DNA from 2 places in the Lactobacillus crispatus genome. Region 1 is predicted to be linked to the other one. Evidence: predicted binding sites of a transcription regulator. Region 1 holds the regulator's gene; the other holds the start of a gene.
The links. The regulator Rex, encoded in region 1, represses fermentation and respiration genes when NADH is low (regulators of the CRP and FNR family bind a similar motif). The targets are predictions, from matches to a motif close to TTGTGAANTANTTCACAA.

Region 1 (15,952 bases):
CTAGTTGGCTTGCCGTCGGGGGTTCCAGTGGAATCCATTAAGCCTGAGAGTGCTTGAACGATAGTATCGTAAGCAGCTTGCTTAGACCAAGGACCATATTGACCAAAACCAGAAATTGAAGCAAAAATCAATTTAGGATATTTCTTAACCATTTCTTCGGGATCAAAACCTAAACGGGTCATGATACCAGGACGGAAGTTTTCTACTACTACGTCGGCTTTAGAGATCATTTTTTCTACTAAGGCATGGTCCTTAGGATCTTTTAAATCTAAGGCGATTGATTCCTTGCCTGCGTTACAAATTCTAAAGTATTCGCTAGAACCATCTGCGATATATGGCCCCATGTGACGCGTGTCATCGCCTGTTTTTCTTTCGATATGAATTACCCGGGCACCACTATCTGCGAGCATTCTGGTGCAGGTAGGGGCTGAGAGGACGTGGGTAAAGTCAATAACGAGCATCCCGCTTAAAGGATAAGGTTTGTTTTTATCTAAATGACTGTTTTTTGCTTCTAGCTCAGCATAATTAGGTTCTGTCATAGTTGTACGCTTTCTATTTTAAAAAGAAAAAGCTGTTCGAAGTGAACAGCTTTTTGATGAGAATAAATTAATTATTCACCCTTGATAACTTCAGTACGTGGATTCTTAGGACCTTGAGCCTTAGAAATTACGCCTTCTTCAGTCAATTTTTCGATTTGATCTGGATCATAACCAAGTGAAGCTAAAATTTCCTTGTTGTTTTCACCAAGATCTGGAGCACGCTTGTAGTTAGAAAGTGAGAATGGCAAACCAATAGTCTTGAACTTACCACGGTTACCACCTTGGTCGATGGTTACGATAGTACCATCCTTGTTCAAGTCCGGGCCATTTTCAATTTCGTGCCAGTCAAGAACTGGACCTACAGGAATACCAGCAGCACCAAGCTTCTTAGTTAATTCATACTTGTCGTATTGCTTAGTGTAGCTTTCAATTAATGGGTAAATTTCTTCCTTGTGTAATTGACGGTTGTGCCAGCCATCAAAGCGAGGATTAGTAATCCATTCTGGGTGACCCATAGTGTTGGCAATTGCTGCCCAGCTCTTGTCACTGTTTTGGATAACGATGTAAACATAAGCGTTAGGATTAGTTTCCCAACCTTTAGCCTTGTAAGTCCAACCGATAACTTGGCCACCTTCAGTGTTCTCAGCACGAGGAATTGCCTTGCCCCATTTCCAGTTAGGGTAAACAGCGTAGTGAGGAAGGGCACCTAAGTTGTCTAACATGATTTGGTTACGCAACTTGATACGGCAGAGGTTCAATACAGCGTCTTGCATTGACTGGTGAACAAAAGTACCTTCACCGGTGTGTTCACGTTGAAGAAGGGCAGCTAAGATACCAATAGTAAGGTGCATCCCTGGGTTTGAGTCACCTAAAGTAGCAGCTGATTGAGTAGGAACGTTGGCTTTGCCTTCGTTCCAACCAGTAGCAGAAGCAGCACCACCAGCAGATTGAGCAACTGGTTCAAAGAAGTGAGATGACTTTCTTACCAGTTTCAACAGCTGCAGCAATGGCATAACCTAAGCCGACACCCATTACGCCCCAAGTACCAGTATCAAGACGGTGACGAGGTTTTTGCATGCCGATTAAGTTACGACCGATGTCCAAAGTGTTGGCACCTTCACTTACGATGTAAGTATCTGGATGCTTTTGCATTAAGTCATTGATGGGTTCAATCGCACTGTAAAAGCCTAAAGTTGGCTTAGCTTCTGAAGCAGCAATTCTTTTAGCAAATTTTTCATTGTTAGCTTCACAGGCATTCTTAATTGAATCTAGCCAGTCTTGAGGGGCCTTAACGTCAGCTTTTTCAAGGGCTGCGTTTAGTTTTTGCAAAACAGAGGTAATGTCACCTTGTAATGGGGCATCGATCTTTCTGTTTGAGTCAAATTCAGTAGCGTCAATATCGACTTGAACAAACTTAGCGTCTTCATTAAACAATGGAGCCTCACCATTTGAAAGCATCCAATTAAGCCGAGCACCGATTAATAAGACTACATCGGCTTGACCTAAAGTAAATGGATGAGCTGAAGCAGCTGATGATGGTGAGTCATCTGGTACAACGCCTTTAGCCATTGACATCGGCAAAAATGGAATACCAGTCTTAGTAACTAATTCTCTGACTTCTGCTTCACTTCTAGCATAAGCTGAGCCCTTACCTAGGATAATAGCAGGGTGTTTAGCGTTCTTTAATAATTCAACAGCACGTTCAACACGATAAGCTGCTTTACATAAAGGTTTAGCAACATTGTATTGATCAAGTCCTTCATAGTCTCCACGGTCGAGGTCGATGATATGACGATCTGATGAACCTGAGATCATAATCATTGGGAAGCAATTCTTAGTGGCTTCTGCTAAAGCAGTTAAACCATTTAAGAAACCAGGAGCAGAAATTGTTAAGGCTACACCAGGCTTGTCGGTAAGAAAACCAGCAGCAGCGGCTGCGTCTACAGCTGCATCTTCTCTTCTAAATTCATAAAACTTCATACCCTTTAATTTAGCTAAACGTGCAAAGTCAGTAACTGGAATGCCGACAACACCATACATGTTGTTTAAACCGTTTGCTTGTAAAGCATCGATTAAAAGTGCAGCACCAGTAAGTGATACATCTTGTGTCACGAAAAAAATTCTTTCAAAAAATCACCAAATGCTTATGTTTATGCATTTCAAAACCAAGATACACCTCTTGAATTGTATATACAGGCATAATTGAATAATAAGGTACGTTATTTTAATATACGTATATAAAAATAAGCAAGTCCTAATATATTAGAACTTACTTATTATACTTTTATTCAAAATTGTCCATTTCTTCGATTGCCTTTTCCCAGGCAGAATTTGCTTCATCTAATTTCTGTTGTACATCAGAAAGCTGTTCTTGCAGTGGCCCCAATTTATCAAAGCTTGAAGCAATTTCTGGATTGGCCATTTCGGTTTGGATTTCTTGCTCTCGTTCTTCAAGCTGTTCAATTTGTTTTTCTGCATTATCAATTGCACGCTGCAACTTTCTCTTTTGAGAATCACGTTGCTTTTGCTCTTGGTAAGAAAGTTTTTGCTGGCTAATTTGTTTGCTTGGCTCGACTTCTGTCTCAGCGGCACTATTTTCAGCCATAGCTGCTTGTTTTGCCTTCTCATCAAGATAATAAGAATAATTGCCATCGTAGACTTTAGCATGCCCATCGCGAACTAAAACAATCTTATTAGCTAGTTGATTGATAAAGTAACGGTCGTGGGAAACAAAGAGCAGGGTACCATCAAAGTCTTTTAAAGCTTTTTCTAGTACTTCTTTTGCTTCGATATCTAAGTGGTTAGTTGGTTCATCCATCAGTAAGAAGTTATCATGCTCAAGTGATAAAACAGTTAAAGTTAACCGTGCTTTTTGTCCACCAGATAATTGACCTACCGTTTTATCAATGTCTTTAGCTGTGAATAAAAAGCTGGCTAAGATTGACCGTACATCGCGTTCAGGCATGGTTTTGTGACGATCCCAAACAGTATCCAATACAGTCTTAGATGGATCTAGTCCTTGTAATTCTTGGTCGTAATAACCAATCTCAAGGGATGCGCCATACTTAATTGAGCCACTCTTGGGCGTTAATTGCTTCATAATAGTCTTAAGCAGGGTAGATTTACCGATTCCATTTGGTCCAATGATCGCGACGCGATCTCCTTTATTAATCTGGAAGGAAATATCTTTAACCATGGTTTTATCGGGATAACCAATCGTCAAATCGTTGAAAATTAATACTTCCTTGCCAGAAGGATGATCGCTTGAAAAATGAATCCGTACCTTATTTTTATGTTTAGGTGGAGTAATCCGCTCAATTTTTTCTAGTTTTTTACGCCGACTTTGTGCACGCTTAGTGGTAGTTGCTCGAACCAAGTTTTTTTGGATAAATTCTTCATCTTTTTTGATTTCAGCTTGTTGCTTTTCATAAGCGGCTTCTTGGTCTTTATCACGTTGCTCGCGCTGCATGACATAGGCTGAATAGTTGCCCTTAAAAGCAGTTAATTTACCAAATTCTAGTTCAAAAATTTGGGTTGCTAAATGATCTAAGAAATATTGGTCGTGGGAAACCACGAGGATTGCACCACTGTAATTCTTTAAAAATCCTTCCAACCAATCTAGGGTATCTAAATCTAAGTAGTTAGTTGGCTCGTCCAATAACAACAGAGCAGGTTTGCGTAAAAGTAATTTAACGAAAGCTAACCGTGTTTTTTCACCACCGGATAAACTACCAATCTTTTTCTGCCAAGTACCTTCAGGAAACTTAAATCCATTTAAGATACTCTTGATATCAGATTGATAAGTATAACCGCCTTTTTGTTCAAAGTTGAATTGCTTTTGATCGTATTGCTTAAGCAATTCTTGATCTTCAGGATGATCTGCAATTTTTTCTTGTAGTTGGACTAAGCTTTTTCCTTCCCTTATTAAAGGAGCGAAAACGGTTTCCATTTCATCCCAAATGGTTTTATTTTCATCTAATGCATTTTCCTGAGCGATATAACCAACATCAATGCCTTTATTAACTGTAAATTCGCCGTGAGTTGGTTCTTGCTCACCTGTCATTATTTTTAACAGGGTAGTCTTACCAACCCCGTTAGGACCAACTAAGCCGATTCTGGCATTGGAATCGATTGAAAAATTAACATTTTTGAATAATGTGTTGGCCCCAAATTGTTGTTCTAAATCGTGTCCTTGTGCAATAATCATAATTTTTCACCTAACCACTATTCTACCATATAGCGCAAATTGTTTGTTTTTAAGTTAAATATGTGAAAAAATGATGATTTGTGAAAAAGATACTTGCATAAGTACTATCATAGCAGGTATGATAGTAGTGCTTGACTGTACATTCACAAACATTTAAGTTTGGAGGGTTCCTATATGGAAAAAATAAAAATCCCAAAAGCAACGGCAAAAAGATTACCATTATATTACCGTTATTTGATTATTTTAAATGAAGAAGGCAAAGATAAGGTTTCTTCAACTGAGCTGTCAGAGGCAGTTCAAGTAGATAGTGCTTCAATTAGAAGAGATTTTTCATACTTTGGTGCGTTGGGAAAACGTGGCTATGGATATGATGTAAAGAATTTATTGAGCTTCTTCAAGAAAATTTTGAATCAAGATACTTTAACTAATGTTGCTTTAATAGGTGTAGGTAATCTGGGACGGGCGCTGCTTAATTACAACTTTAAGCGCAGTAATAATATTCGAATTTCCTGTGCTTTTGATATCAATAAGGAGATTACTGGTCGTATCTTAAGTGGTGTCCCTGTTTATGACATGGACGACTTAAAGCAACAACTAAGTGATCAACAGATTACAATTGCAATTTTGACAGTTCCTTCAACAGCTGCTCAGAAAACTACAGATGAAATGGTTGATGCGGGTGTAAAGGGAATTATGAACTTTACTCCGATTCGTTTATCAGCTCCAGCTGATGTGCGAGTACAAAATGTAGACTTAGCAACCGAATTGCAAACGTTGATCTATTTCTTAGATAGTGATAAGGAAGATAAAGAAAATTAACAGAGGTATGAATTATCTTTGAAATCATTCATTTACGGTTGGGTCGTATTTGAATGATTTTTTTATAATGAAAATAAGAGGCAAAATTACAATGAGAATAGGTTCAGCTTTAAAAAAAGAGAGATTACGCATGGGATTGACTCAAGATGAAATGATCCAAGGAATTATTAAAAAGAGTCATTATTCAAAAGTCGAGCGAAATTTAGAAGGGATTTCTGCTGATAGTTTATTTGAAATTCTGTTTGCTCACAATATTGATATTGATAATTTCCTAGATCAAATAAAGGATGAATATAGGTCAGTTGAAGGCAAAAAAGCAATAAAGCTAAATCAAGAGGTTATAAAAGCTTTTAATGAATCTGCTACTAATAAAATGCAAGAAAAATTACATGATATTTTGCAATTAAAGGGTCAAACTATTTTTAAATATAGAGCTATTGTTTCTGTAGCTATTCTTAGTGGACAACTGAATTTATTGAGCCCTGATCTTAAAAAGCAAATTTTTTTGCAGTTTGCAAAGTATGATAACTGGTTTGAAAATGTGGATGCTTTACGCCTGCTTGCTAATTGCCTGCCTATTTTTAAGATAGAGCAATTGGACAACGTTATTAACCAACTACTTAGGCATTATTCTAAAAACAGAAGCTATTCAGAAAGAATGATCGAACGGATTGCCATTATTTGTAATAATTACCTATACTATTGCTTTTATTCCAATGTCGAGGGGAAGAATATTAGTGCTTGTCTAAAGTTTTTAAGTAATTTAGATTGTAGTTATCATTTTCTTTTTTATCATATTGCGGGAAAGTTTTATCTCAACTTATTTAAAGATGAAAAGAATGAAGCTAGAAAAATTAAAAAGCAGTTGATCTCTTATGGATATAAGAATTTAGTAAGTTCATGGAGGACGTAGTTTAGTAAGACGAAACTTTTGCAACAAATTTAATATTTGGAGTAATAATTAGATTATCGTTAAAAAAGCGAGATGATAAATTTGATTTGGGAATTACCTATTATTGTAAATTGATTTTTTATAAAAGGAAAGAAGGTGAAAAAAATGAGACTTGAAGAAGAAGTTGAATTTGGCCCGTACAATAAGCCAAATACTTGTAATTGTACTACAGCTTGTTAGACTGTGATTTACAAAAGACTGATGAAATATGTTCAATGTCTTAATTTAATGATATTGAGATGTATTATCAGTCTTTTTTACTTATAATGGAGAAAATAATGGAGAAATTAAAAACTAATCTGGGATTTTTAGGAAATAAGAAGGATAGAATTTATGTTAATATTCCAGGTATTGACAGTGATCTCTTAACTATTCGGGTAGATAATTATAAGAAAGCTTTTAAATATTTAACAGATATATCAATTAATGGCAAAAATCAAATAACAGATTCGATTTCAAAATCATATAATCAATTTTTGGCAAAGCAGAATTTACTTTATTTAGACTATGATATTCAAAAGGAAAAGAATGTTAGAGCACTAAATTTCTTTAATAATATTTCACCGCTACCTAGTCGATATTCTATACAAGATAAATTTAAAAATTATACTATTGCAATTATAGGATTAGGGACACTTGGTACTTCATTGTTACAGTACCTTATTCAATTAGGAATAAAAAATTTTGTATTAATAGATGGTGATAAAGTTGAGAAAAAGAATATTAGTCATCAAAGGTTTTATTCACTAGTAGATATTGGCAAAGCTAAGGTTAGTGTTTTAAAGGAAAAGCTTCCAACTATTTGTGAAAATATTAATGTAGTAGCTTGTAATAAATATTTATCCGAGAATAATTTATTTTCAAAAATAATTGACAAGAAACTGAATGCTGTATTTTGTGCTTTTGATAATGCATGCTAATTCAGATATTTTAAGAGACATTTTTGATTACTGCCATGAAAAAAATATTATTCCATATATTGCGGGATATAAACGAGAAAGTGTTACAGCACAATTACTTTCGACTAGATCTATTAAAAGTCTTATTACTGAGAGTGATCAATATGACATTATAAAAGAAAATTCTGGTGTAGGGTATTTAGGAGATATGGCTGCCATTTTATTAATAAGATTATGGCTACAAAGTATAGTTTCTTCTGCTGATTATGGTTGGGATTATTTAGAGTATAATTTGTTTTCTAATAAGCAGAGTTTAGTAGATAATAATGTACTGAATTATTATAAAATAGAAAGAAATACTACCTCTAATTTCTTTGATAAATATATTTTAAATCCTTATATTGATAAATTATATAGTGAATATTTGAGAACATCACAAAATCAGTATAAATTTGAAATAAGTACATTGTTGAAAAAGTTTAAAAAGAAAAATAACTTTGTAGAAAATACTGAGGAAAGACAATATGAAAAAATGTTGGACCACCTTACTATTTCATACAAAGATAAAATATATTCTATACAAGAATTTTATTATAAGGTCTTAGCAGAGAATCAGGTGCCTTTAAAAAAGTATAAAGAATTTTATCAGAAGTTATATAAGGTAAAAAGTAATGCACTAAATGTTTTAAAAGAGAAGCAGAAAAGAATTGCAAAAAAATACAGAAAATCTATTTCTAACTCTATTGAAGAAATCATTGATCCAATTGTAATCAATTTAAACGAATTATATTTTGAAAACAATAAGGTGGATTTTATTAAGTATAATCTAAATTATAAGTATAATTATAAAATGTCATTAAATGATCAAATAGAAAAAATTTGCCGTCTTGATAATTTTTTACCAGGTTACGAAATGACACAACATATTAAATATTTGTTTGATCATAATTTTATTGATATGAGACTGTAAAATAGTTTGTGTAAGGATGAATGATTCCTTAAATTTATTTCTTTAAACATTAGAAAAAGGAGTTCCTTTCTCGTATGATTGGTTTGAACAAAAAAACACATACAGAAAGAAGAACTCCTTCATGAATGATTTTACCAAAGATTTTGCTCAAGCTCTATTCAATCCAGACAAAATAAATGATTTATTGCGCAAAGAGCTACAACAGGCTGTTAATAACTTGCTAGAAGCTGAGTTGACTGCCTTTCTAGGCTATGATCCCTATGCCAGAAATGGCTGGAATACTGGCAATTCTAGAAATGGTGCTTATTTCCGCAAGGTTGATACCCAGTTTGGACCAATTGAAGTGCAAGTGCCTCGAGACCGCAACGGTCAGTTTCATCAGCACACGCTGCCTGACTACAAGCAGCACTCTGATGTTTTGGAAAGCACGATTATCAAGCTATACTCCAAAGGCGTAACTACCAGAGAAATCGCTGACTTGATTGAGAAAATGTATGGCAGTCATTATAGTCCAGCTCAAGTATCAAATATTTCCAAGCAGATGCTCCCCAAGATTGAGGCTTATCACAAGCGCAAGCTAAGCGACAAGTTTTTCTGTGTCTATTTGGATGCGACATACCTTCCTTTGCGCCGAGAAACGTTTGAGCGTGAAGCAGTATATATTGCCATTGGCATTAAACCTAATGGACATAAGGAAGTCATTGACTACTGCATTGCTCCTAGTGAGAACATTGAAGTTTGGACAGAGATGCTTCAAAACATGAAGTCCAGAGGCTTGAAGCAAGTTGAGCTTTTTCTTTCTGATGGTGTTGTTGGCATGAAAACAGCCTTGGCCAGGACTTATCCTAAAGCTCATTTTCAACGCTGCCTGGTTCATGTCATGCGCAATATCTGCGCTAAAGTACGCGTCGACGATCGTGAAAAGATCATGAACGAATTCAAGCAGATACATCAACAGACAAGCAAAAAAGAAGCTGCAGCTGTCTTGCACAAATTCTATGCCAAATGGAATAAAGCTTATAGCCATGTCATCAAAGGTTTGAAGGAAATTGAGCCCGATCTGCTAGTCTTCTACAATTATCCCAAACAAATCAGAGCTTCAATTTATTCAACCAATATGATTGAATCCTTTAACAACGTCATCAAGCGTAAAGCTAAGCCTAAGGCAGAATTTCCAACTGAACAGTCGCTTGATGCATTTATTGGCATCCAGGCAATGAGCTACAATGACCGTTATTTCAATCGAATTCATAAAGGCTTTGGTCAGGTTCAGGACACCTTAGAATCCTACTTTGATTAAATAAATAATTAAAAAATCAATTTACGAGAAAGATCTATTTACACAAAAGATTTGACAGTTTCATTGATATTTCAAGAAATAATAAAAATTCTTTTACTATATTAAATCAAAGACAATTTGATATGAATACAGTTATTTCTTTTAAAAATGATATTTCAGGGCTTCTTAATATGGCACATGAAGTTGGCTTAAATTATTTCTCTTCATTTGTGTTAGATAAAAAAATAGTCGATAATTTCTCATCCTATACAAGGGAACTTTTTTCTTTTATGAATGAGATACTTATTTTATATAGTAGTAAAAATTGGAAAAGAAAGATTAGTTATAGAGAATTATTAGAATACGCGTGGTGCTAGTTAAATCTTTCTAGACAATAAGCCAAATTATAAGCTAAAATTGCAATTTCCAACCGGCTTTGAAAGCCTATCAGACTACGTGCTCGATTGTTCTCGGCATTGTAATAGGTCAGAAGCGAAAAGTCGCTTTCAATTGTTCTGCGAATAGCCATCAATTGATGATCATTGTGCTTTTTAGCTCCTGTCATATTTTTACGATATGGTGTCCAAAGTTCATAACCCATTTGTTTTAGCTGTTGATGCAGTTCTTTGCCTAAATAGCCTTCGTCGCCAAGAAGATAGTAATTAGATGGATGTGCATTTTCCATCAGTTCAACTGTCTCCTTGGCATCATGAACTGATGCTTTTGTTACGACATAATCAAGAATGTAACCGTCATCGCTAACAATGGCATGAACTTTGAAACCATAGAAGTAAATTTTCTTGGTGGCCTTATAACCAATGTTGGCATAACCGCGAAAAATTTTAGCACGATAGTTGCGAATTGGTTGGCAAACAGGTACCGGAAAGCTGTCAATGATCAAGAAATGTCCATTCAGGTCAACCTTTTTATTCATTTCTTGCCGTATCTGATAAATCAATTGCAATAGCTGACGTGAACGCCGATTAAAACGTGAGTGTGATAAACAATTGAAACATTCACAGAATCTTCTTTGTGATTCAATTCCTGTCTTAGCTTGCCAGATAAGTAAAGCCAAAATCAGACTGTCCGTAGTTTTAATTTGATCAATATTTCGCCGATGAGTAAACTCAGCCGGTGCATACAAACGATACCAGTGCCGACAAATTATCACTAAATCTTTAAAACTAACTTGTAAATGGTGGCTAAAACGCTTAAGCTTAAGGCAGTTCAATCAGATCAGACTCTTTTCTATTATTACTATTTACAAGTCGAGTCTAACAAGATTGGACTTTTTTATTAACTAAAACGATTTAACTAGCACCACGCGTATTAGAATATTTATATAGACAGATTTCTAATCCATATTCAATTGATTTATATGAAGAAGGTATTTTTACAAGCAAAAACACCTTAGATTGGACTAGTATACTTTCTATTAGACGAAGTATCACACATAGGTTGAATCCTAATATTAAGTTTACTAATTTTGATGTAACTAACCTAAATATTGTCACAAATTTTGGAATTCTTTTTTCGGAGAGAAAATTGTATCTCTATCCAGAAATGTATTTAATAGCTTTCTTTTTAGTTCAAAAGTTTCTAGAAGAACCATTATTATATGAAAAGTTTATAAATTATTTGAGTCAATCGAATGACTTAGAATATAATACGATATTAAATAAGGTATATGGAGAAACAGTGCAAGGAGCAATCAAAAAGGGTGGAAAAGCATTACTCTCTTTTTTAAGGAACTATGGTGTAGATAATGGCAATTAAAATAGCTAAACCAATAACCACATTGATGTTTATTTTTCTTGCAATAATTCGGTCATGTCAAACGCTTTTCATTGCTTGGGTAGTAAAATTACTAATTAATTTTGCTACAGGTAAAAGTAGTGGTTTACTAAATATCGTTCTTTTAAGCACTTTTGGATTGTTCTTCTTTTTACTGTTTGATCTCTTGTATGAAAAGGTATATTCCAAGTTAATATTGGAAATAAACATGAAGATAAAATCTAGGGCAGCATTATGTTTAATCTTCAATCCAGATGTTGCAAAAGATGTTGATACTTCATTTCTAACAAATGATCTTAAGCAAATTGAAATAAATAAAATCGCTTCAGAGTTGGAAATTATCACAAATATTATTCAGTTGACTTTAGCATTGATTTTTGCGTTATACAATTCTGCTTTGCTGACTATTATATTTCTTTTTGCATCTTTTATTCCAGGAATTTCACAGCGTTTATTTGGTATTCCAATTGAAAAAAGTTCAGAAAAATGGGAGCAAAAAAACAGTAATTACACAGAAATTGTAAAAGAAACACAAAATATTTCTGAGACAGCCCGGCTATATAATTCACGACAGAATATTTGGAATAGGTTTAGATCCGCAGCTTTTCGAATGGAAGAATCATTATTTAGGTTAAACTGTTTGCGTGGCTTTTCAAATGAAACAGTAGAATTACTTGCTTATGCTTTTAGCATGCTGATTCCTACTGCAGTTGGCGTGCTTTTAGTAAAAGAAAATAGTGTTACCTTAGGAACATTAATGATGATTAGTACCTTATCTAATAGTTTTGTCAATCCATCAATTTCAATTTTCTATTCGTTAAACAATATCAAGACAACCAAGCCAATGTGGGATAAGTTTACTAAGTTAAATGTAGTAACAAGTAAAAATAATCGCTTACCGTTTGGAAAATTCTCCGGGTTGACCTTGAAAAACGTATATGTTGAATTAGGAAATCATTCAATTATTAATAATCTTAGTTTAAATATTAAACAAGGTGAAAAGGTGCTATTAATGGCACCATCTGGTTGGGGTAAAACTACATTATTAAAGACTTTATTAGGCATAATTCCAATCAAAAAAGGAAAATACTTATTAAATGGTAATGATGCCGAAAAAGAAAAAAGTGAAATTCATTTATATTTTAGTTGTATTAATCAACAACCTAAATTATTAAATGATACGATTCTATATAATATAACTTTAGGAAATAAAATTTCAGATCATCAGTTAAAAAACATAGTTAATATTTCAGGGCTCGATACTCTTATTCAAGAGAAAGGTTTGAACTATATTATAGGACAAGATGGAAAGAGGTTGTCTGGAGGTCAGAAACAAAGAATTGAGATTGCCAGAGCATTGTACTTTGATCGATCAATTATTATTGCGGATGAAGCAACTTCAGCGTTGGACAATAGGCTTTCTCAGGAAATTCATGATGCATTGACTAACATTAAAGGTAAAACTATTATTGAGGTAGCACACAAGATATCTGATAATGAAAAAAAGCAGTTCGATAGAATAATCGAACTAGATAAACTGAATTAATTGGCTATATAGAGCAAAAAGGGAGTAGGTTATGCTACTCCCTTTTTTTTATGTGTGTCGGGCATGGAATTCATCTAGTTCAATGAAAGTTTGTACCACGGGTAGTTGTCACCAAGTGTAGTGAACCACAAGCTGGTAACGGTGACGTTATGAGTGAAGAAAGTGGCTAGCGAGTTTTCCGAGCCTACGTATAGAAACCTGGTCAGGCCAAATGGCGAATAAGACTGCCATTCAAGTCGAAGTCCCAAAGACAAACGTAAAGCCAAGACGGTAAACCAGGAGGCAGTGGAAAGCAAAAGATGAATGCCTTACCCCGAGAGATCTTGCGGATAGGCAAGCCGAGCAAGCTTTAATATCAGCGATCGTAAGCCTGGTCGAAAAAGGTTAATCACGAGAAGTCAGCTGAGGTCATAGTAGCGAAGAGGGTCTTGTAATGAGACTGGATGCGAAGGACCTAATGTTTGTAAGAGCATATCCCGCTATAAGCAATGTTCAGACAGTCCGAATAAGAGGATAGCCTAGCACAAAGAGAACGTAGCTCTTTGATGGTGAAAGCAATTGGGATAATTCTGAATAAATCTACAAGTAGAATGGAGATATCACGAGATGAAATTAATTGAACAGATTCTGAGTCAAAGCAATCTCAAAGAAGCGATTCGCAGAGTCAAAATCAATAAAGGCGCCCCTGGCGTGGACCGAAAGAGTGTTGATGAGCTTGATGCCTATTTTAAGAAGCATCAAACCGAAATCAAAGCCTCAATCATGGAAATGAAGTATCGCCCACAGCCAGTCAAACGGGTTTATATTCCCAAAGCCAACGGCAAGAAGCGGCCTTTAGGAATACCCACGGTCGTAGACCGGGTAATCCAACAGGCAGTAGCTCAGGTGCTGATGAAGATCTATGATCCTCATTTTAGTGAGCATAGCTATGGCTTTAGACCTAAACGCAGTGCCCATGATGCCATTGAGCAAGTCTTGGAGTACTTGGATGAAGGTTATCAATGGATAATTGATTTAGACATTGAGAAATACTTTGACACGGTCAATCATGACAAGTTAATTTCAATAGTAAGAGAACGGGTAAATGACAAAACCACCCTCCATTTGATTCGAGCCTTCCTTAAAGCTGGAGTCATGGAAGATGGTTTGGTTAAGCCTAACAAGCTTGGCGTACCACAAGGCGAACCGCTTTCGCCAATCCTGTCCAACATCTATCTAGATAAAATGGACAAGGAATTGGAACAGCGTGGCTTGCATTTTGTCCGTTACGCGGATGACTACAATATCTTTGTCAGAAGTGGAAAATCTGCCAAACGCGTGATGAACTCAATTTCATTATGGCTGGCAAGAAAGCTGTTCTTAAAAGTCAACGCAACTAAAACCAAGGTTGTCAGACCAACTAAGAGCAACTTTCTAGGCTTTAGCTTTTGGAAAGGCGGTCAGCACTGGCAAGCAAAGCCAGGAGATGACCGCAAAACCAAGCTTTATGACAAAATCAGATTGCTTTTATGTCGTAAAAGAGCAGCGGCACAGCCTTTATCGCTAATATTTACTAAAGTAAATCAAGTGATTAGAGGCTGGATCAACTACTTTGGCATTGGCACAATGAATACTTTATGGATAAATTTGGTCAATGGCTGCGGCATAAGATACGGGTGGTAATCATTAAACAATGGAAACGTCCTAGAAGAATATATACCAACTTGATGCGAATAAACAAGGCGTTAAAGTGCAACTTTAGTGATGAAGATATTAATAAAGTAGCCAATACGCGCTTAGGCTGGTATAGAAGAATCAACGGGACTATCATTAATTTCATGCTCAGCCCTAAAGTATTAGGGATCAAGAAAGCGGATCGACCAGGACTGGTCAATCCGCTGGAATACTATTTATCTCGTAGATAATTACAAATATAGCGCCGGATATGGAACCGTACGTCCGATGCAATGAGAGGGGCGAGCTTGAAAGCTCTACTCTATGCCGTCGTGTCACTTTTAATCAATTTAACGGGTAAAACATAATTCTTCTGTTTAAATTTCTGGTCTGGTTGTGCAATTCGCTCCAGGATTAAATTAACCAATAAAGTTGCGATATCGTGAATTGGTTGAGCAATTGTAGATAAATCTGAATGGTAAGTCTGAATTTGCTTAGTTCCATCAAAGCCGATTACTTTTAATTTATTAGGCACGTCAATGCCTAATTTTTTTGCTTCTTGTAGAACTAAAATTGCAGTTAAGTCATCTGTACAAACTACGCCATCAGGCCGATCACTGACCAACATATCGTGAATTTGCATGTTTTTGATATTGGAAGAATCTGAAAAAGCAACCGAACGAATATGAGGCGTAAAATGATATTTCTTAGCCTCATCTAAATAAGCGTCTAGACGTTCATCAGTAGGATTGCCTTTTTTATGTTCATTACCTAAAAAATAAATCTTTTGGCAACCAGCTTGCATTAGATCACGCACAGCTAATTGGATTCCTTGATAATTGTCGCAACTAACGATCGGAACATTATCGGACAATTTTCGGTCGAAGGAAACAATTGGCAAACCTAATTGTTGATACTCGTCAATCCCTAAATTATGAGCCCCAGCGATGATGCCATCTACCTGATTGGCTTGCAGCATCCGTAAATATTCGCGTTCCTTATTCTTATTTTGCCCTGCATTGCATAAAATTACTTTGTAATTTTGTTTAAATAAAGTAGTTTCGATATCCTGCACTAATTCTGCGAAAAAAGGATTAGTAATTTCAGGAAAAATCAAACCTACTAATTTCATTTTCTTTCCTTGTAATGAGCGGGCAATAGAATTGGGACGATAATTTAATTCCCGCATTGCGGCAAAAACTTTATCTTTAGTTTTTTGACTTAAATAGCCATGGTTGTTGATTACCCGCGAAACGGTAGTTACAGAGCAACCGGCTTTTTTTGCAACGTCGCT
Region 2 (15,952 bases), 920 kb from region 1:
CTTCTGGTTGGGGGGCAATTTTCAATCAAGCCTACACCACAACTTTTAACGTTATGGCACTTTGGGGCTCAATTGGTATTGCTTATATTTATGTTAAAAATGAAGGCTATGAACCATTAGCTGGTGGGCTTACTGCATGTGCTTCCTTCTTAATGCTCCAAACTTTAGCAATCGACAGCCCATTAAAAGCCGCTTTAACTTCCGGTATCAATAACGGTCAAATGAGCGGCAAGGTGGTTGCTGAAAATATTGATAAGTTACCTCATGCTTTACAAACATTTTTGGAAGCTCCTGTAACTGGTGTTATCAACATCAATTGGCTTGGTGGTGACGGTATGATCGCTGCCATTATCGTAGGTTTGATTGTTGGTTGGGCTTACTCAGCAATGATGAAAGCTGGTTGGACTATTAAGCTTCCTAAGCAAGTTCCACCTGCAGTATCTAACCAATTTACTGCTATGATTCCAGCTGGTGTAATCTTAATTGTTACTATGCTTATCTTCGGTGCATTTAATAACTTTGCACACACTGACTTCTTACAATGGGTATACAAAACCATTCAATCACCATTACAAGGTGTATCAGATTCATTTGGTGGTGCAGTTGTTATCGCTTTCTTAGTGCCATTCTTCTGGTTCTTCGGTGTTCACGGTGGTTTGATTGTTGGTTCCATTGCTGGTTCACTTCTTCAAGCAAACTCATTTGACAACGCTCAATTATACAGAGCCGGCAAATTAACTATTGCCAACGGTGCTCACGTTGTTACTAACGAATTCTACAACAACTTTATTAACTTAACCGGTTCTGGTATTACTATCGGTTTAGTTATCTTCATCTTAATTGCTGCTAAATCAGCACAAATGAAATCATTAGGTAAATTGGAATTAGTACCTGGTATCTTCAACATTAACGAACCATTCCTCTTCGGTATGCCTATCGTTATGAACCCATTCCTTGCAATTCCATTCTTCTTAACTCCAATTGTCGTAGCTATCTCTACTTACTGCGTAATCAGATTTGGTATTGTTCCACCATTAAATGGTATGGCTGCACCTTGGACTACGCCAGCTGTTATTTCCGGATTCCTAATCGGAGGTTGGAAGATGACCATTTGGCAAGCATGTACTCTAGTAATTTCTACTTTGATCTATTGGCCATTTGCTAAGAAGTATGACAATATCTTACTTAAACGTGAACAAGCAAACGAAACTAAATAATAAAAGAGGTATTTAAAATTGAATAATGAAGAAAAAATTGTAAATGAATTTGATCGTGACGGTCATCATTATAAAATTGGCGTCAAAGCCGATGGTCAAGTATCTGTATACTTAGATGATGAAACCAAAGCTCATCATGGATATCACTTCCCTGGTGTTATCCAAATCCCTAAAGGAATTGAAATCGATGGTCAAATGGTTTTACGACTCCCTATTGACTGTGATGATGCAATTGATCAAGGTATTAAAGATTTGAAATAATTCATAAAAAGAGACGTTGTTAGGCTATAAAAATAGTAAAATAATGTCTCTTTTTTACTAAAGTATAGACTTTGCTATATAATAAAAATATAAATCTAATATAGAAATAGAATGGAAAAACATGGCAAAGGCAAAATATCTAGAAGTAGCAAATGAATTAAGAAAAAGAATTAAACAAGGCATCTACAATAAGCAAGAGCCTCTTCCCGATCAAGAGACATTTGCTCAAGAATTTAATGTCAGTCGCTTAACTGTCAAAAAAGCATTTGATGGTCTTGAACGACAGGGTCTGGTTTATAAACAATCCGGACTTGGCACCTTTGTTACTGGAGAAATTCCAATTAAGGAAAAAGTTGATGCTCCAGCTAACGCATTCATTGGTTTAAGAAATCAAATGGGTAAAGATGCCATTAAGAGTCAAATTATTCATTTCTCTGTAGAGTTTCCTGATGAACAAATGCAAAGAAATCTTGAAATCAAAAAAACAGAACCGATTTATAATATTGTTCGTTTAAGACTTTATAATGATAAACCACTTACCCTTGAGCATACTTACATGCCGGTTAAATTAATTCCTGATCTTGATGAAAACATTTTGCATAAATCAATTTATGATTACATCCATAAGAATCTTAATTTAAAATTTGGACACGCTTATCGTAAGATTCGTGCTAATAAAGCAGACGAATATGATCAAAAATATTTAAATGCCAAAAAAGATGATCCTATTCTTGAATTAGAACAGATTATTTGGCTTACTAATGGTCAACCTGTCGAATATTCTGTCAGCAAGAATCGTTACGATACCCGTGATTATGTATTGTTAGATAATAATCGTTTTTAGAGGTAATATATGTCATTTACAAAAAATTTCACTTGGGGTGGCGCTACTGCAGCTAACCAATATGAAGGTGGTTATGATGAAGGCGGCAAGGGTTTAAATGCTGTTGACGTTTTAACTAATGGCTCAGCAACTGAACCGCGTAAGGTAACTTGGAAAAAGCCTAATGGTGAAACTGGAGCTACGCCTCTAGTTTGGGGGCAGGAATTTAGTCTACCTGAAGGTGCTGTTCCAACTATTTTAGACGGTTACTACTACCCTAGCCACCAAGGAACGGACTTTTATCACCACTATCAAGAAGATATTAAATTAATGGCCGACATGGGCTTTGATGTTTTCAGGCTATCAATGAACTGGTCCAGAATTTTGCCAAATGGTGATGACGAACAACCTAATGAAGACGGATTAGCCTTTTACGATAAAGTATTTGATGAATGTGCTAAGTATGGCATTGAACCACTGGTAACTTTATCCCACTATGAGACACCTCTTTCTTTAATTACCCGCTACGGTGGCTGGAAAGATCGCCATTTAATCGATGCTTTCGTTCACTACTCTGATATCGTGATGAAGCACTACAAAGGCAAAGTTAGATATTGGCTTACTTTTAACGAAATCAACGCCATGGACATGGCTCCTTATATGGGTGGCGGTTTAATCGATGGTAGCGAACAAAATCGTGCTCAAGGTGCTCACAATCAATTCGTAGCTAGCGCTAAGGTAGTTAAATTAGCCCATGAAATTGACCCCAACAACCGTGTTGGCCAAATGCTAGCTTATTCTGCCTACTACCCTTACACTTGTGATCCTGCTGATCAACTTAAAGTGATGGAAGCCAAGCAAGAGATGCTCTTCTACAGTGATGTTCAAACTGGCGGCCGCTACCCTAACTATCGTCTTAAGAAATATGAACGTGATGGGATTAAGCTTAATGATACACCAGAAGATTATGAATTAATCGCTAAATATCCAGCAGATTTCTTAAGTTTTTCTTGCTATACTTCAAACGTTTTAACCACTCATGAAGCTGATGCTAAAGCTAACGGTAATGTTTCTGCTGGTGGTGTAGTTAACCCATATCTTGAGAGTAATGCTTGGGGCTGGGCAACTGATCCAGATGTTTTACGAATCGGCCTAAATGAGCTCTGGGATCGTTACCACAAGCCTCTATGGGTAGTAGAAAATGGTTTAGGTTCTGCTGACACCCTTGAAAAAGATGGCTCAATTCATGACAACTATCGTATTGATTACTTACGAGACCAGATCAAATCAATGCGGGATGCTGTCACAATTGATGGTGTCGATTTGATGGGATACACTACCTGGTCAGCAATCGATCTTGTCTCAAATGGGACTGGTGAGATGAAGAAACGCTATGGTTTTGTCTATGTTGATCGTGATGACCGTGGCAATGGCTCACTCAAGCGTTATCCTAAAGATTCATTCTACTGGTATAAAAAAGTTATCACCTCAAATGGTGAGGATTTAGACTAAAACTTTTATTTATAAGTAGAGCCTAGCTAAAAAGTGCTAGACTCTATTTTTCTAAAAAGATATGATGAAAGCATAAGTAATATAGATGAGAGAAGGAAAAGTATGATTACAATTACTAAACAATTCAACTTCAAGGCTAAGGACTTCTTTGATTACCTTGAAGAACAATTAATTCCTGCTATTAAAAAAGCTCGTGGTAATGACATGCCGGTAACGCTTGCTAAAGGTACTAAATACGAGGTGGATGGTGCCCAAGTAGAATTAACCGATTACGAAAGAAACAAGGTCTATGGGGCTCATTTTAAGACAGATCGAATGGAATTAGTGATTAAATATGTCACTGAGGATAACGATCAAGGCGTAAAAATCACCTTTTCTGAAGACATGCTTAGCTTTGACCGCGAGAAACACGGCAAACTCCAAACTATGTTTTACAATTTCCAATTAAAGATGGGCGCAAAGAAAGAATTAAGACGAATGGGTGACAATGTTTTAGCTAATATTGCAGCTTAAAATCGCCATCTCAGCAGCAAAAAGACCATAACTACTTCTAATTGTGTTGTAGTTATGGTCTTTTTTGGTTCAAATTAACAATCTTATCTATATCAAAATTAATCTATTAGTTCTTAGTAGCGTCAGCCTGTTCCTTCTTCAATAAGACATTGTCATAGTGCTTGATGAATGGGAACCAAACTAAGAAGGCAACAAGTGCACAAACAATTGAAAGCACGGCACCTTGCCAGCTAGTAGTTGCAAGATAACCACTCAAACCCACTGGAGTTGGCCATGGTTGTTGCACAATAATCTTAGGTACTAAATGTGAAGTTACTGCGATGTAACCCACCAAGCCAGAAGCAAGTGGAGCACAAATGAATGGCACAAGCAAGTTAATGTTATAAACGATTGGCAAACCGAATAACAATGGTTCATTAATATTAAAAATGGCAGGAACCAATTCAACCTTACCAATTTCTTTCAATTGAGCTGAACGAGAACCAAAGGCTAACCAGATTGCCATCCCTAAAGTAGCACCTGAACCACCAATAATTACAAAGGAGTTCATCGGATCACCTGCAAAGAAGTGATTAGCACCATTTACATTAGCAGCCATATTAGCTAAAACAATTGGAGTATAGAATGAGCTCATGATAGTAGCACCATGAATTCCGAACCACCATAAGAAGTGAATCAAGAAAATGATAATCAAAAAGCCCCACCAAGTATCAGCAATTGCACTGATGAATGAGAATGGAATGTAAAGAACTTGGAAAATATCAGTTCCTAAAGTTACCAAAATTAGTTCAATCAATGCAACTACAACAGCAATACAAAAGCCTGGGATCAAAGCGCTAAATGAGTTAGAAACACCAGATGGAACTGATGCAGGCATTTTTATTCTCCAGTTGTGCTTAACAGTGTAACGGTAGATCTGAACTGTAAGCCATGCAATTACTAATCCAGTGAAGATACCAACGGCAGCAATTCTGGTAATACCATTTGTTGAGGCTTCATAACCACCTGCCACCATTTTAGTCTTAGTAAATGTAGTAATAAATTGAACAGCACCATTTTTCCAAATAAGTTCCGGAACAGTAATGAAGAATGCCATTAAGAACATCATCAAACCGTTCATCGGTACCAAATCAATTTTCTCTTCTCTTCGATAAATATCCGTGTATGAATAAGCAAAAGTACCTGCAAATACTAATGCCAAGATACCCATAGTCGAGTTGTAAACTACTTGGAATAAGCCACTAAAACGTCCTAAAGTATTCGCATAAAATGCGGCAAATCCTGGAATTGGAAATGCTTGAGGCAGCACATTCAAAATTAAGAAAACTGCCCCGATAATTGAAAATGAAATAACGCTATAACCAGCGTCCATAATAGCTCTAACAAAACGTGAACCTGCAAATTTACCTGCTTTTGCAGCTAGCGCATCTTTAAAAGAGCCAGATTTTGAATCAGCCATATTTCTTTCCCCCAATATTCTGAAATATCATTAAATCTGAACAACCTTATTATAGCGAAAGCGTTTTCTAATGTAAACGCTTTTTATTGATATACGATATATTTTGGTTTTTTAAAATGTATATTTTTGAAATTACTTCTAATAAAAAAAGTTCATGTAACTTTACATGAACTATTGTTGGTGCTTCTTAAAAGTCTCTATCACCTTGTGATAACGATCTTGATCATTCATAATTTGATGAATTCGGTATTCGCTCCAAACACACAATAAAATGCCAGCTAAAAACAAAGTTGTCATAAAGAACATAATACTTTGATTTTCGATGAATGGGAATAAATACTTACCCAATGGCAAAAACGTCAATATTATAAAAAGTAAATTTAAAGCTGCTTGTACTTCAAGATAAACTTTGCTAATTGGGACCTCTCGTTTTCGATTATGCATTTTAGTTAACTGCTCAATCGAAGCAATCCCACTATAAATTGTCATAATTGCCGAAACAATAATGCCAAGAACACTATGATAATTTACATCAATAATTAGCCACATCAAGTTGGTAAAAAAGAAGATGGTAATAATATATCTAATTAACAAATATCGACTAAAATACATATACTTAATGCTATCTTCATGTCTTTTTTTAGCCGTCTCTGTCTGTTCTTTTTTAATGTTTTGTTTATTCATTTTTCTTCGTCTCATTTCTTGCCTAATAATTATATTTAAGCACAAATCAGGCAAAAATTATCGAAAAAAATAACTCCCGCATTCGCAGGAGTTATTTTCATTTTCAGCGATTACTTATCTTCTTTTTTAAGAGAGCCAGATTCATACAGCTTTTCGTAAAGATCAACCATTTCTCCAGCTAAATCTCTAAAAGTGATAGCATTCATCAAGTGATCTTGAGAGTGAACTACCAACAAAGTTACATGCATGTGGTCGCCTTGAGCTTCTTTAGTTAACATGCCGGTTTGTGAATTGTGAGCTTCAAGAAGTGATTTGTCACTTTCCTTCAACTTTTCACGAGCACCTACAATATCGCCTTTTTTAGCCAAGCGAATTGCTTCAAAGGCTAAACTCTTTGCATTACCACCATTGGCAATTAAACCCATAGCAGCCATTAAAGTCTCTTGTTCTTTTTGTTCTGGAGTTTTCTTTTCTTCTGCCATAAAATCTGTCTCACTTTCCTTAGCTATTTTAGCTAATTAATTATTCACCTTTGATCAATTTTTCAGCTTGTGCCAAAACGTTAGCACCATTCATCATGCCGTAATCTTGCATATTAATTACGTCTAAAGGAATGTCCTTACCGTCTTTACCCTTACCTTTAACCTTGTTTTCGAAGTCACCCTTCATGTAACTTACTTGAGGCCCAAGAAGTACACAATCGATTTCTTGTTGTGCCATCTTGTCATCAGCTTCTGATGCTGGGCAAGCAAAGATTTCTGCATCAATACCTTGTTCCTTAGCAGCAGCTTGCATCTTAGTTACTAAGAGTGAAGTACTCATACCAGCACTACAATTTAACATGATAGTTTGTTCAGCCATAATAAATTTCCTCCTGAAATTTTTATTTTATAGTTTAATTAGCTTTTATTGATCTACACCAATTATTATAAAACGCTTTCATTGATTTGTAAACAAAAAATTATACATGCACGTCTTAGTCTTACCATGCTTATATAATCATCTCAAGCAAAAGATATATACTTTTATCTCCTGACAGCGAATATTATATACCCTTTGTAAGCATTTTCAAATACATATTCTCAGTATATTAAGTAAAATCGTTTACATGCGCATGCTTTAGCATAAAAAATAAATTATTTTTAGCAAACGCTTTCAATTAATAAATGAATACTGTTAGAATGTATATGTAATTTATTCCTTTACAATAGAAAGGAGGCAGAATCTTGAGTCGCTATCAAGACATTGCTAATGATATAGAAAAAGATATTATTGAGAAAAAATATACAAGAAAACTACCTGAACAATTTGAACTGGCCCAAAAATATCAAACTAGTCGGGTCACAATCGTTCACGCCTTAAAGATTTTACAAAATAAAAAATTAATACGGACTGTCAAGGGACATGGGACCTTTATTACAAGCAAGTCTATTCCCGACATTTTTCTTAATTCTGATGTCAATGAGCATACCGGCTTTACTCGTCATGTCAATAATGCTCTCGCAATAACCAGTAATGTGATTGCCTTTAACATTCGCAAACCTAGTATTAGTGAACGAAAAGCTCTTTGTTTAGAAAAAGATGACGAAGTTTACGATATTATTAGACAACGAATTTTAAATAAAAAGCCAGCTAAATTAGAATATACCGTGATGCCAGTTAGCCGCATCCCCGGTATCACCCTAGATATTTTGCACAAGTCAATCTACTCTTATATTCAAAATGATCTTGGGCTTAAGATCGGCCGAGCAGATCGCATTATTACAGCTGAAAAATCTGATGCATATGATATGAAGTATCTTGAATGTAAAAATGATGATCCTGTTTTATGTATTCAGCAAAAGGCATTCCTTGAAGACGGACGACCTTTTGAAATTTCTGAGTCACGTAATCGCTATGACCGTGGTGATTTAACAGTTAATGGCAAATAAGTGTTACTTGATTAAAAAAATCAATTATGGCAAAATGGCTCTCGTAAGCGTTTCCAATTACATACAAGAAAGTGAGGAAAAATTTAATGTATTCAGCAAAAATGCCTAAAAACTTTTTATGGGGTGGTGCAGTTGCTGCCCACCAACTTGAAGGTGCTTGGAAAGAAGGAGGAAAAGGTACTTCTGTTGCTGATGTAATGACCGTTGGTTCAGCTACTAAACCACGTGAAATTACTGACGGTGTTCTTGAAGGCAAGAATTATCCTAATCACTCAGCCATTGATTTTTATCATCACTACAAAGAAGACATTAAATTAATGGCTGAAATGGGCTTCAAGGCGTTTAGAACTTCAATTGCCTGGACAAGAATCTTTCCTAATGGTGATGAAGCCGAACCTAACGAGGAAGGTTTAAAGTTCTATGACGATTTATTTGATACTTGTCATGAATACAGCATTGAACCCGTTATTACCCTCTCCCACTTTGAAATGCCTTTTAATTTAGCTAAAAACTATGGTGGTTTTACCAACCGAAAAGTAATCGATTTCTTCGTTCGTTTTGCAGAAGTTTGCTTCAAACGCTACAAGAATAAAGTTAAGTACTGGATGACCTTTAACGAAATTGATAATCAGTCTGCATTCAATAATGATTTCTTGATGGCTACTAACTCAGGCATTTTGTTCAAAGATGGCATGACTGACAGAGATAAAGAAGCCGCCATGTATCAAGCAGGTCACTATGAATTGGTTGCTTCAGCCTTAGCTGTTAAGATTGGTCACAAGATTAATCCTGATTTCCAAATCGGTTGTATGATTAACTACTCACCTGTACGTCCGCTCACTCCATCAAGTGATGATGTCCTTTTAGCTGATAAATGGGAGCAACGCCGTGACTGGTTCTCAGATGTACATGTTTTTGGTGAATATCCAAATGCAGTTGAAGCCTACATTGAACGAAATGGCTATCGTCCTGATATAACTGATGAAGATAAAATTGTCCTAAAGGAAGGCACCGTTGACTACGTTGGCTTCTCCTACTATCAGACTACTACCGTTTCTAGCGAAAAAGTTAAACCTGATGAATTAACTGATTTGGCTAAAGCTGTTGCTAAGAATCCAACCTTAAAGCGTAGCGATTGGGGCTGGGAAATTGACCCAGAAGGCTTAAGAATTGCATTAAATCAATTGCAAGACCGTTATCACAAACCATTATTCATCGTTGAAAATGGTCTTGGAGCTTACGATAAAGTTGAAACTGATGGGTCAATTCACGATGACTACAGAATTGACTACTTAAGAAACCATATTTCAGAAATGGAAAAGGCAGTTGAACTCGATGGAGTTAACTTAATGGGCTACTTACCATGGGGCTGTATTGACCTTGTTTCTGCAGGTACTGGTCAAATGGATAAGCGCTACGGCTTTATCTACGTTGATAAAAACGATGCTGGTGAAGGTACATTGGCTCGTTCACGTAAGGACTCATTCTTCTGGTACAAGAAAGTTATCGAATCTAACGGTCAAGACTTAGATTAATTAAACTATTAATAGCAAAAAACTGATATTCAGACTTTAATCATTGAATATCAGTTTTTTATTTTATAAATATTTACTGCCTTCTTTAATACTCAATTTAGCTAAATGCTCTCGATGCAGTTCAATGAAGTTACTCACCCAATCTGGATTGGTCTTAGAGTAATCACGCAAAGCCCAGCCAATTGCCTTATTGATAAAAAACTCCTGACTATCAAGATTATTTTCAATAATTTTTTGTAATAACGCGGTGTTCATTTTCTTTTTACGCAATAATTGATGCTCAATCGCGACCCTTCTTACCCAGAAATCTGGATCTTGCGACCACTTGAGCATTAGATCGTCTACTCGATTATCCGTTAAGCCAACATAGCCATAAATTTTGATTAATGAGTCAATCGTATCCCACCATTGCTTTGTTCTAACAAAACGCTCAATTTTAGCTAAATCATCAAAAACAATATACTTTTTCATTGCCAATAAATAATCACAGGCAAAATATTGCAATTCGCGTTGTTCTTCATCCCATGCCTGGTCTAGCAACTTCCAGTCAACTTCTTTTTTCTTCTTTTCATCTTTCAAAAAATTATGATAAATCGCCCTACGTTCTGGTGTTTGTAGGCCATAGAATAGAAATTGATTTCGCATGTAACCAACAAGATGATTGGCCTTTTCTTCATTTGCCTGAGCGCTAAATTCTTTTTTTAATGTTTCAATATTCATATTTTTTATTTTAGCACAAAAAGAGGTCTCAAATTCTAGAGACGCTTATCGTAAAAATAATCATCTATCCGATCATTTCAACTAAAATCTTGGTAGAATAAAAGTATCTATATTAAGAAAGGCATAAACAATGAAACAAATTTATTTTAACCATGATGGTAATATCGATGATTTAGTATCTTATCTGCTCTTACTACAAGCACCAGATATCAAACTTTTAGGTGTTGGTGCAATTGATGCAGACGGCTACATTGATCCTAGTGTTGAAGCATGTCGCAAAATGACCGATCTTTTTAACTTACGTGGTGATGATTTGACTATTGCTCGTTCCAACTCACGTGCAGTCAACCAATTTCCTCACGAGTGGCGGATGGCAACTTATTCATTTAATTATCTTCCCATGCTCAATGAAAGTGGCAAGATTGATACGCAACAGGCAAAGCTTCCTGCTCATTTAGACATGGTCGAAAAAATTAAAGAAGCAGACGAGCCTATCGCTTTAGTTATGACAGGTCCGTTAACTGACCTAGCTCGCGCTTTAGATGTCGATCCCGACATTGAGAAAAACATTGAAAAACTTTATTGGATGGGTGGTTCTCTTGATGGGCACGGCAACGTTGCTATGGTTAACGCTGACGGTAGTCAAGAATGGAACTCGTTTTGGGATCCATACGCAGTTAAACGCGTATTTGAATCAAATATTCCAATTCAGATGGTCGGATTAGAAAGTACGGAAGAATTACCACTTAACGATGAGTTGCGCCAGCACTGGGCAAGTTTACGCAAATATCCTGCAATGGACTTGATAGGACAAGGCTATAGTCTAATCGTATCTATACCATCAGCCGAACTCTACCTTTGGGATGTGCTAACTACAATCAGCGCACTATATCCAGAAGTTGTTGAAACCGAAACGGCTAAAGCAAGAGTCATCACTGATGGGTTAAGTGCAGGAAGCTTTGTACGGGATCCTAAAGGAAGAGAAGTAACCCTTGTTACTAAAGCCAATAAGGATCTCTTCTTCCAAAAGATGGATGAAATTTTAGAAAGAAAATAACAAAAAAGAGGCTCACGCCTCTTTTTTATATTGCCTTAATTGACTTTTTGTAAAGAATTACCGCAATCCAAACTGAAATGAATGATGGCAGTATCACAACTACAAACAAATTTGGATCTAAAAAATTACCTACTCTGATGAAGTTTGTAATTGAAGTAATATGTTTTATGTTACTAAATATCGCTTGATAAACTGTAACATATACTAACGACCACTGAATATAATATTCTACCAAAGTGAGTGTAGTTGTCGAAAACTTAAAAATTTTGCTAGCCAGTCGCATCCCCCAATAAACAAAAACACCTGAAAGTACAACAAATGCTGCTAACAGCAAAAACAAGTTTCCCAAATTAACATGGTCCCATTGACTCATGATCAAATACGCAATTACCATGAAAATTAAGAAATTAATTGTTGAACAACACAGCTGAATGACAAATAAAATTGCAGCCTTTAAGAATTCAAACTTGTGCTCTGATCTGAATAACAAAAATACTACTAGAATAATTACAGCAATGATGAAATATGTAGTAACGTGCACAGTTATCTCCTACTTTGCCTGTTTTAAGGCTTCGCTTGTAGCCTCTTTAACCCCATTGGAAGTAAATGTTGCACCAGTAACAGCGTCGATATCAGCAGATTGTTTATCCAAAATTTCCTGCTTTAATGTTTTTTCTGCTTTTTGACCATACTGCGGCGTTTCCGTAGATAAATCTAAATCTACAGTTGAAATTTTATTATCAGCTACAGTTAATGTCACACCTACAAAGCCTGCCATGCCGCGTGCACGGGCACTATATGTTCCTTCTTTTAACATCCTTTTTCCTCTTTTTTATAAAACAAAAAATACTGCTATATAATAAATATAACAGTATTCCTAAAAAAAGCCACAAAGATATTGTGTTTAGTATATCATATTGATATACTATTTCTTGGGTCTTGATTGTTTTTATAAGTCCTTATTATGACCCAAGTGCAGGTAGTAGAATCCCCTTCTACCTGTTTTATTATACCACAATAAATAACTGATATTATATAAAGTCTTAAGTTCTTTTGAAAATTTTCTCAAAAGGGCTTTTTTCTTGCACTATCCTTTCTAAGTTACGTTAAAATTGAAATGGAATTATAAAGTTATATTTAAAGAAGGTAAAGCATGTATCCAGATAATAATATTCTTACATATTTAAAATGGCGTGGTGACGTTGACTTCTCAACATCGCCTTTTAATGATATTGATGCACTTGTTTTATCTATTTTTTCTTATCTTGAATTACCAGGTATTGTTAAAAGTAACGGAACGACAATTAGTTTAGAGAAGGCTGCCAAGCTCTATTTTGCAGATGATCATCCTCGTTATGATAATTTGCAATACCAAGAACTATTTAAATTAATGGCTCATGCAGACCGCTTTAAAAATGCAAAACTGTCGTATTTTATTAGTACGTTAACTGAACATACTCAATTTAGTGCAATCAAAATTGAACTAACTGATGGGACCAACTTTATTGCTTTTCGTGGGACTGACGATTCACTAATTGGCTGGAAAGAAGATTTTGAAATTAGTTTTAAAATCACTGTAGCCCAACAACAAGCAGTAAAATTGCTCGAAACTATTCTCAAAGCTGATGATCAAGATTATTACTTAGGCGGTCACTCAAAAGGTGGCAATTTAGCTGAATATGCTGCCATTAATATTGAGCCCAAATTAAGAAAAAGAATCAAACGTATTTATACCTTTGATTCACCTGGAATTGCAGAAGAAGTTGGTGCTCAGCTCCCTAATAAGTATTTGCAAAATACTCTACGCCGCTTTGTGCCAGACTTTAGCGTCATCGGTCGCTTGTTTGAGTCGAAAAATATTCCAGCCACTATTGTTGGTAGTACTCGCAAGGGATTAAGCCAACACGATGCTTTTTCCTGGCAAATAATCGGTTCTAACTTCGACACCAGACGCCACCGCAATGCTCAATCTCAAGTATATAATCAACTAATCAATCAATGGATTGGTAACGCCACCCTAGAAGAACGTGAGTCTTTAACTAATGACCTCTTTTCTGCTTTAAGCTCTAGCGGCGCAACTAAGATCAACGAACTTGATAAAAATGGTTTTGGCGGTTTTGGTGCAATTTTGTTTTCACTGGCTGATTCATCTCGGCGAACCCGTTTCGTCTTTGGTTCATTATTTTCCAGCATTTGGCAGACGATCAAGAGCCAGCAACTGACCAAAGCGCTTTTCTCAACAGACACAATTGTTGGTTGGGTGCTGGTAGTATTAGGAATCATTAGTCTAACTCTACCCCAATATGCAGTGCGCGCTTTTGGCGCCCTAGTTGCCTTCACGGGGATTGGTTTCAGTGTTCACCAAATTTTAACAACGGCAAAATCTAGTCTAAAAGACCGACAAAAAAACTTCTTTATTATTTCGTATTTAGTAGTTTTTGCTTTATCAACCGCGTTAATTTCTAATAACCGTCTACTAATTTTCTTAGCTCACTACTTCTTAGGACTATTCTTAATTATCTATTCCTACATTCGAATTAGGCAACTAGTCTTTCGTAAATTACCCGGAATTTTTCAGATTACTATTGTAGCGATCGAGGCATTAATTGCTTTTGCTTTAGGAATTATCGTAGTGGTTAACCCTAGTGCCTTTAATCGGAGAGCAATTATTATTATCGGTATTTTGCTAATTGCTTACGGCTTCTTCAAGTTAGTTGGCGAATTATTTGGCCAGCGCAGCAAAATGCCCAAAAATCATCGTTAAAAAAAGCTTGTTAACTTCAATATCAGTTAACAAGCTTTTTTCTTAGCCCTTAATAAAGATATTAGCCTTTATATGCTTTAAAATGTTATACCCGATTGCACGAATATGATTTTTACTACCATAAGTTTGATTCAAAAACATTACAATTCCATTCTGATTATCAGTAGTCAGTTGCATCCAGTTAACAAAGTGGGTATCACCAAAATTGCCATAAGCGACTTTTAAAGTTTGATTCTTTTTCAGATAAAAACCACCTGAGTAAGTATTAACCTTAGAACTTAAATGACCAAGATAATGGAACTGTTTTTTAGTCAGAATCTTGCCATTTTGCATACCTGATTGGATTTTATAATAATCATTAGCCGTTGAAAATAGATTCCCAGCACCAGGCAATTGAGAAACAACATTACGATTAGCATAGGCACTAGCACTGTAATTTTTACCACCAGAATAAAGATATGAAATCGCATCAGTCTTTGACCGCGGAATTTGTTGGTAAATATAGGTTTGCTTCAACTTCAATGGTCGAATAACCCGCTGTTTCACATTAGCAGCATAAGACTTTCCCGTTACTTTACTGATAATGCCTGCCAGCAAAACATAGTTAGCATTATTGTAATTAAATTTACTGCGTCCCGTATTTTCTCGTGCATTGGCTTGGGCAATTGTCCAATTGATCGCGCCATTTTCAGAAAAATTAACTCCATGATTAGATTCTGTTCCAATTACGTTAATTCCTGAGGTATGTGTCATTAACTGCCCCACCGTAATTTGGTTTGCATGCTTCAAATTTGGATACCAGCGTGAAATCTTAGTATTCTGATTGAATTTCTTCTGGTAGATTAACTGTGTAATTATTGCAGCAGTAACCATCTTTTGCAAAGAACCAACTGGATAAAGCAATTTTGTATTGCCATTTTTCAGTCGTTTGCTGTAATAACCGTAGCCTAAGCTAACACGTTGAGCATGCCCATTTTTTACAATTTCAATGCTTCCTCGTAAATGATGCTTTTTCATCATCTTAAGCGTATATTTCCATAGTTGCTTATTTGAATAACTCTTCGCCTGCACAGCATGATTTGACATTATCAAACACGATGAACAAAATAAAATGAAAGCTATCCCGAACTTTTTTAGTGTCTTCAAAATTTCAATCTCCTTTTAATCCTGAACTATTCTACCACAATCAAAAAGCGCAAAATCACTTTTAATCATGGTTTGCGCTTTCATTTTTATTTTTTAAAATTTTTATAGTAAGTTCATCTTAACTAGGTATTCCGCATTTTCAACCGTATTCCATGCAGCACCCTTAAGCAAATTATCGGCTACAATCCACATGTTGAAGGCACCCTTATTTTCATAATCAGGGCGAATGCGGCCAACAAAAGTTTCTCGCTTACCTGTTGCATTAATTGGTTGCGGATAAATTTGATGTTTAATATCATCTTCCAAAACATTACCTGGAAAGGCAGCAAC

Region 2: the regulator Rex is predicted to act here: its motif matches at 12,764-12,781, upstream of J6L97_RS06470 (FMN-binding protein).

What each region holds. Positions count from the first base shown of each region.
Region 1 covers NZ_CP072197.1:412,175-428,126, forward strand. The annotation lists partial or broken gene J6L97_RS02110 (CaiB/BaiF CoA transferase family protein) at 1-539, opposite strand, end outside; partial or broken gene J6L97_RS02115 (CoA transferase) at 611-1,504, opposite strand; partial or broken gene J6L97_RS02120 (thiamine pyrophosphate-binding protein) at 1,506-2,651, opposite strand; gene J6L97_RS02125 (ABC-F family ATP-binding cassette domain-containing protein) at 2,824-4,746, opposite strand; gene J6L97_RS02130 (redox-sensing transcriptional repressor Rex) at 4,921-5,565, shown strand; gene J6L97_RS02135 (helix-turn-helix domain-containing protein) at 5,657-6,478, shown strand; gene J6L97_RS02140 (ThiF family adenylyltransferase) at 6,796-7,437, shown strand; gene J6L97_RS02145 (hypothetical protein) at 7,403-8,386, shown strand; gene J6L97_RS02150 (IS256 family transposase) at 8,508-9,686, shown strand; gene J6L97_RS02155 (hypothetical protein) at 9,809-10,042, shown strand; gene J6L97_RS02160 (IS982 family transposase) at 10,039-10,896, opposite strand; gene J6L97_RS02165 (hypothetical protein) at 11,124-11,441, shown strand; gene J6L97_RS02170 (ATP-binding cassette domain-containing protein) at 11,431-13,005, shown strand; partial or broken gene ltrA (group II intron reverse transcriptase/maturase) at 13,612-14,909, shown strand; gene J6L97_RS02180 (LacI family DNA-binding transcriptional regulator) at 14,981-15,952, opposite strand, start outside.
Region 2 covers NZ_CP072197.1:1,327,965-1,343,916, forward strand. The annotation lists gene J6L97_RS06400 (PTS sugar transporter subunit IIC) at 1-1,217, shown strand, start outside; gene J6L97_RS06405 (hypothetical protein) at 1,236-1,478, shown strand; gene J6L97_RS06410 (GntR family transcriptional regulator) at 1,600-2,322, shown strand; gene J6L97_RS06415 (glycoside hydrolase family 1 protein) at 2,332-3,813, shown strand; gene J6L97_RS06420 (DUF3284 domain-containing protein) at 3,916-4,326, shown strand; gene celB (PTS cellobiose transporter subunit IIC) at 4,433-5,785, opposite strand; gene J6L97_RS06430 (PTS cellobiose transporter subunit IIA) at 5,957-6,484, opposite strand; gene J6L97_RS06435 (PTS lactose/cellobiose transporter subunit IIA) at 6,580-6,951, opposite strand; gene J6L97_RS06440 (PTS sugar transporter subunit IIB) at 6,992-7,330, opposite strand; gene J6L97_RS06445 (GntR family transcriptional regulator) at 7,696-8,400, shown strand; gene J6L97_RS06450 (6-phospho-beta-glucosidase) at 8,487-9,935, shown strand; gene J6L97_RS06455 (DNA alkylation repair protein) at 9,999-10,655, opposite strand; gene J6L97_RS06460 (nucleoside hydrolase) at 10,786-11,712, shown strand; gene J6L97_RS06465 (SA1002 family membrane protein) at 11,738-12,253, opposite strand; gene J6L97_RS06470 (FMN-binding protein) at 12,263-12,529, opposite strand; gene J6L97_RS06475 (Mbeg1-like protein) at 12,866-14,476, shown strand; gene J6L97_RS06480 (serine hydrolase domain-containing protein) at 14,519-15,562, opposite strand; gene J6L97_RS06485 (aspartate-semialdehyde dehydrogenase) at 15,725-15,952, opposite strand, start outside.